Regions from separate parts of the Metabacillus dongyingensis genome, predicted to be linked through region 2. Evidence: riboswitches for the same ligand, from Rfam matches in the RefSeq annotation. Region 2 holds a riboswitch; the other holds the start of a gene.
The links. Region 2 has a riboswitch for S-adenosylmethionine ahead of K8L98_RS01295 (LLM class flavin-dependent oxidoreductase). Riboswitches for the same ligand answer to the same signal wherever they lie in the genome.
Positions count from the first base shown of each region.

Region 1: another riboswitch for S-adenosylmethionine. It lies ahead of fbpA (Fur-regulated basic protein FbpA); the one in region 2 lies ahead of K8L98_RS01295 (LLM class flavin-dependent oxidoreductase).

Region 1 covers NZ_CP082944.1:1,599,679-1,602,845, reverse strand. The annotation lists gene K8L98_RS07945 (RNA polymerase sigma factor) at 1-396, shown strand, start outside; gene K8L98_RS07940 (LolA family protein) at 397-1,302, shown strand; gene fbpA (Fur-regulated basic protein FbpA) at 1,502-1,654, opposite strand; SAM riboswitch class I at 1,756-1,863, opposite strand; gene K8L98_RS07930 (DUF2325 domain-containing protein) at 2,009-2,296, opposite strand; gene K8L98_RS07925 (aliphatic sulfonate ABC transporter substrate-binding protein) at 2,635-3,167, shown strand, end outside.
Region 2 covers NZ_CP082944.1:229,396-232,562, forward strand. The annotation lists gene K8L98_RS01290 (class I SAM-dependent methyltransferase) at 1-768, shown strand, start outside; gene K8L98_RS01295 (LLM class flavin-dependent oxidoreductase) at 763-1,827, opposite strand; SAM riboswitch class I at 1,906-2,010, opposite strand; gene K8L98_RS01300 (thioredoxin family protein) at 2,069-2,389, opposite strand.

The DNA.
Region 1 (3,167 bases), 1.4 Mb from region 2:
TTTCGGTACTTTTCAGACAAAGAGAAAGAATATCCTGAAAATATCGAAGCTTGGGTTACGATTTTGTCAAAAAACACAACCTATGACCATTTACGAAAAATGAAACGAAATCAGGACACTGTACAGCATGTGAGTGAAGAATACAAGCACAACATCAGCATCAACACCGAAACACCTGAACGGGCATTTCTGTCGAAAGAAATGATCGGCGAGGTTAAAGAAGTTTTTCAGACACTAGATCAAGAAACAAAGAATATTCTCATCTTAAGAAATCAAGGCCGTTCATACGAAGAAATAGCCGCAAGCCTTAAAATTTCACTTGCAAAAGTAAAGACAAGAGTATTTAGGGGCCGCAAGAAATTAATGGACGCTCTTAAAAGTAAGGGGGTGCTATAAATGAACTGCGAAAAATGCCAGGAAAAAATTCTTATCTTTGATCAGCTGTCAGAGCCGGAACAGGATGCCCTGCTTGAGCACATTGAAGAATGCGAAGAATGCTCAGAATCCTTTGAACAATTTCTGCAGCTTGAAGAAGCTTTGGACATCATTCTCGAAGATAAAGAGGTCATGCTTCCTCAAAAGAAAAAGCAACAGCCAATTCCATATAAATACTTAAAACGCGCAGCACTCATTTGTGCATCCCTCTTCATCCTGTGTCTTGCAGCCTGGAACACACCTCCTGTCAAAGCAGCGATAGAAAGAGCGCTCAATGAGTTAATCAGAGACAAGTTTTTAGAAATGGACAAACCATTGGAGCATAAGGATGAGGATAAAAAGAAGAAGGAAACAGAGCTGATTATTTATATTGTTTTTGATGACAGGAGTAAGCAGTACGTTTCAGGAAGAAAAGAAAGACGGGAATATGAGAACGGGAATGTGACAGTTGTAAATGGAAAGTTCCAGAAAAGTTACGATAAAAAAGAGAACACATTTACTATTACTGAACTGCTTTTAACAGCTTCTCAATATACACAAGACATTCTAAATGAATTAGATCCTGATCAGATAAAGAGTTTAGGGGAAACGACGATCGCTGGACGAAAGGCTGACCGTTATCAAATTACCTATAGTGCTGATAGGACCGTTGAGTTCTGGTTTGATAAAGAAACAGGATATGTGGTGAAAGAAATGCTTGTGGCTGAGGGGAAAGCAATCGATGATCAGCCTAAAGTCATCCAGTTTGAAGTAAAGGAATATGAAAAAAATCATGGATTATTTAAACTTGAACCGCCTGTAGGTGCAGAAATCATTGAAGAGTTCAATAGTCCGATTGAGGAAACAGATGAAGGAAGCGAGCAGTAAAGATTAATAATATCTCGGGTTCAAACCTGTTCAAAAGGCTGAATCAAAAGGCCGTTTTAAAAACGACACTTTTGATTCAGCTTTTTTCTTTGCATGATTTAAGTGGTTTTGGTTTGTATGATAGTTATTTCTATCACAGCTGAGGTAAGCTGCCAGTCTGCCAGGGTGACCAAAAGTTAGACTTTTGGAACACTCTCATTTAATTTTGCACGTTTAAAATCCGCTTGAATTCCTCCTCAAGCTCCGTTAAAGTCAGCTCAAATAAATGTAAATCATTCTTCTTATAAATACCGTTGCTAAGCAGTTTGCCGATGAGATGTTTTTTTCTTTTTTCAATAGCCTGACGAATCATGTTTCCCAATTCAGACACCCCTTTTTCTTAATATAAGGGGGAATAAATAATACCCCCTTCTGATTACAAAGAAGAGGGTTCATTTAAAATGAACGTGCCCCTTCTCATCTTCCAAGCACTGAAGCTTGATGGATTTAGCACAGTCTTCACACGTAGAAGCTGCTGCTGAGACTTCATCGGGCCATTCCCTCCGCCTCTCTTGATAAGAAGAATTTCTATTAGACCATAGTGTCCCCACAAAAATAACCCATACCTATTGGTATGAGCTTTCGGTCGACCGATCAGCGATTTTTCTGATTTTATTTTAATACTAATTAATCATATGTGTCAAGTTGGTTTTAATGCATAATTAGACTACGCTGTCATGATTTTTTTCAATTCACAGGATATGGAGGTCCATGAGCGTTTCGAGAAAAAAACAGGAATCGCCTTCTCCTGAGCCTTTCTTTTTACAATCGTGGAGAGATTGTGATTGATGTAATCGGTGAGTATGAGTACCACCTCCACTTTGCATGGAATTTCTTTGACGGTCATCTTGGGTTTTCTTCCGTCCAGATGAGAAATCACCTTTACCCCTTCCTGCGCAAGTCTCGCCACGATGGGCTCGATGCGATCCCCGCCTGCAATCAGCAAATACTTCATAACAGCATCCTCCTTTTGTATAGACGAAGAGGCTTTCATTCTGTGAGAAAAATAAACAGGAACGAAAGCCTCCAGCAGTCTGGTCGACGTTTTCAGTTATTGTTATTATTTTACTCCGAATATTCTGATTTATCAATGTGATTTGAAAATAAATCACACTTGACAAATCGGAATAGTAAGTATTAACATGGATATATATTCATACATAAGCCGATCTGTCAACCGAAGGCCCTGTCTAGCAGCATCTTTATGCTGTTAGATAGGGCCTTTCCTGTTTCAGCGGAGAAAAGGAAGTGAAAATGAGTTACTATTTCAACATATCTTCTAGGGGGATGAATATGAAAAGAACGAATCGTTTTACTGGGTACTTGATTTTCTTTATGCTGCTCACCCTTCTTTCTGGGTGCGGGTCTAAATCAGCTGGTTCAATAGAGAACAGCGAATCAAAGAAAGAGGGTATAACGGTCAATATCGGTATTCAGCAAAGCATCTGGCCTATTTTGCTTGCAAAGCATAAAGGCTGGTTTGAGGAAGAATTCAATAAGGCTGGCGCAAAAGTTAAATGGGTCGAATTTCAAAGCGGCCCCTCCTATTTTGAAGCCATTGCATCAGGAAGGATTGATTTTGGGAGGGTCGGCAATATTCCGGTCCTATCCGGCCAGGGTGCTGATATTCCGTTTAAAGAAATCGCATCAGCAAGCACCGGAGAAAAAGGGGATGCTATTCTTGTCCATAAAGATAGCCCTATTCAAAAACCAGAGGATTTAAAGGGAAAAAAAGTAGCGGTTGCCAAAGGAAGCAGCGCATTTGGATTGCTGTACCGCTTCCTTGAAAAGGAAGGCATGGATCCATCTGAAATACAGATCATTCA
Region 2 (3,167 bases):
TTCAGCAGCTACAGCAAACTTGCAACGGAAGTTTATGATATCGACAAGCCGGTCGGCCATTCTTTTGGAGACATCGAATATTACCGTGAGCGTCTCAAGGATGTAAAAGGACGTATTTTAGAGCCGGGTGCCGGGTCAGGAAGAATCTATATTCCTTTTCTTAAGGATGGGCTGAAAATAGAAGGAATCGATCAATCGCAAGATATGCTCGAGTCATGCAGAAAGCGCTGCGAGGAGAGGGGGCTGTCTCCAGTCCTGCAGAAAATGGGGATGAGCGAAATGAAACTCCCCCGCACCTTTGAGGCGATTATCATTCCAGCGGGGACGTTTTTGCTGATTGAAGACAGAAAGCAATCCATTTTGGCGCTTAAGAACTTTTACGATCATCTGGCTGCAGGCGGCCGGCTGATTCTTGATTTGTATCTTCAGCCTGATACAGCTCTAAATGAGGTCAAGACGAAAACTTGGGTTACACCCGAACAGAATGTTATTACAATGGAATCAAAGCGGGTGGAAGTGAATTACCTTGAGCAGTATTCGGTAAGCTATTTGAAATATGAAAAGTGGCAGGAAGGCAAGCTGATAGACACTGAACTGCAGAGGTTTGCGATGAGATGGTACGGTGTACGTGAATTTAAATTGGTTTTAGAGCGGCTTGGGTTTATTGACATTGTGATATCAGCTGACTATACATATGGAAAAGAGCCCGTGCACGCGGAGCAAACCATTACGTTTGAAGCAAGAAGACCAGAAGGCACATACTCATGAAGAGTATGTGCTTTCTAGTTTCGCTTTTCTTTTTTCTTCCACAAGCGGCATCACTTCTGTTGAGAATCGTTCCATTTCCTCGAGCTGCGGAGAGAATTGCAGCAGAAGCAAGTCGAGCCCGGCATCTTCATACTGAATAATCTTTTCTGCAATCTGCTCAGGCGTTCCGATTAGATTCGGTCGCAATCCTCGATTGGAGACAGAGTAATCATAAAGATCGAGCTTTTGTTCAAGCTGGGATTTTGTTGTGAAATCTTTATATCCCGCATAAGCTGAAGATTCCTTAATATCCGTGATTCTTGCAAGCTCCGCCTGAACCTCATCATCCGTATCTCTGCACACAATGTAAGCAGCCATTCCAAAGGATTGAAACGGTTTGCCTTCAGCAGATGCTCTTAACTTCTTCATCTCATCAATCTTGCTTCTGATTTCATCAACCGTTCCGCCGTGCATTACATAGGCATCACAATGCCTGGCAATGGTTTCTTTTCCGCGGGGGCTTTCGCCGCCTGCATAAAGAATAGGATTCGGCTTTTGTACAGGCTTTGGATGGAGATGTGTTTGGCTGAACTGATAGAAATTGCCTTGATAGGTGAAGGTTTCTTTTTCCCACAGCCCTTTTAATACTTGGATGAATTCTTCTGTCCGGTCATATCTTGCATCATGCTCAGTAAAAATTCCGCCATATTGCCGTGCTTCTTCTTCCCACCAGGCCGATACGACGTTTAAGGTGAATCTGCCATTGCTGATGTGATCGATGTTTGCTGCCATTTTTGCTGTAACCGCGGGATTATGAAAACCGGGTCTAACTGCGGTCATGATTTCAATCTTCTCTGTCACGGCTGCAAGTGCGGCAGCTGTGGTCCATGCTTCGAGGGAATCGTGCTCAGGTCCTTTAATATCATTTAAGTAAAGCTCGGCAATCAAGGTTGTATCATAACCCCATTTTTCCGCCTTTTGAATGACCTCTTTTGCATATGCGTAGGTCGGGGGCATATTCTCATTTTCCACATTCCGGAGCCATCCGCCGAAGATCGGCAGCCAAAATCCGTATTTCATCAATAAAACACTCCTCTTTCCGCATAAAAAAGCCTCTCTTGTGTAAGAAGAGAGGCAGAATCTGCTGTATTCAGTTCCATCTCATCTGTCAAACATAACGTTTGCTGGAATTGGCACGGTTTCTGTATAGATCCGTTGCCGAGGCTTCAAAGGGCCATGTCCCTCCACCTCTCTTGATAAGAAAGCATATGAAATTAGTTGTATCATAAATAAAATTGTTTAATCTGTCAATTCTAAAAATTCATCCGAGCTTTTCTTGCAGGAATTCAATTACTTGCTCTGGTGATTTTGCATTAGCGCTGTGAAGATGCCCGAGTTTTTCACCGTTTTTGAAGATCAGAATGCTTGGGATGCCCATTACCTGATAAGTTTCTGCAAGTTCAGGGAACTCATCCTTATTGATTTCGTACCAATCATATTTAGAATAAGCCCCAATGATTTCATCAATAAACATATTCATTCTTGTACAGTCAGGGCACCAGTCTGCGAAAAATTTGATCAGCACCTCTTGATCTTGGGTAATTAACTCTTGAAACTGTTCTTTGGATGTAATTTGCTTCATGATCATGCCTCCTTGCTTTTATTTTAATACATAATGAGGATTTTGCATTCACGAATTGCTTATGCAGGCCAAAATAAACTTTGTAAAGAGCTCTGGTCACTGAATGCGCAGTGCTGGATAAAAAGGATGATATGGAGTTTTGGCAGATAGCGAATGCCTCTGTTAGGATGTACAAAAAAACCTGGGTGGATCCTGGAAACAGGTCGAGAGCGATTTTAGAGGAATTAAAGAGCCAGTATGAGTCTTCAAAAGAGCTGGAAATCGGATTTAGAGGAATCAAAGAGCCTGTATGAGTCTCCAAAACAGTTGGAAAGCCGATTTAGGGGAAACAAAGATCGTGTTTGAGTCCTCAAAAGAGCTGGAAATCCGATTTAGAGGAATCAAAGAACCAGTATGAGTCTCCAAAACGTGTGTAAAGTCATTTTAGAGGAATCAAAGAACCAGTATGAGTCCTCAAAAGAGCTGGAAATCGGATTTAGAGGAATCAAAGAGCCTGTATGAGTCTCCAAAACAGGAGGAAAGGCGATTTAGGGGAATCAAAGATCGTGTATGAGTCCTCAAAAGAGCTGGAAATCGAATTTAGAGGAATCAAAGGGCCAGTATGAGTCTCCAAAACGTGTGTAAAGTCATTTTAGAGGAATCAAAGAACCAGTATGAGTCCTCAAAAGAGCTGGAAATCGGATTTAGAGGAATCAAAGGGCTGGTATGAGTCTCCAAAACGGGTGTAAAGTCTTTTTTGAGGAATCAAAGAACCAGTATGAGTCCTCAAAAAAGCTGG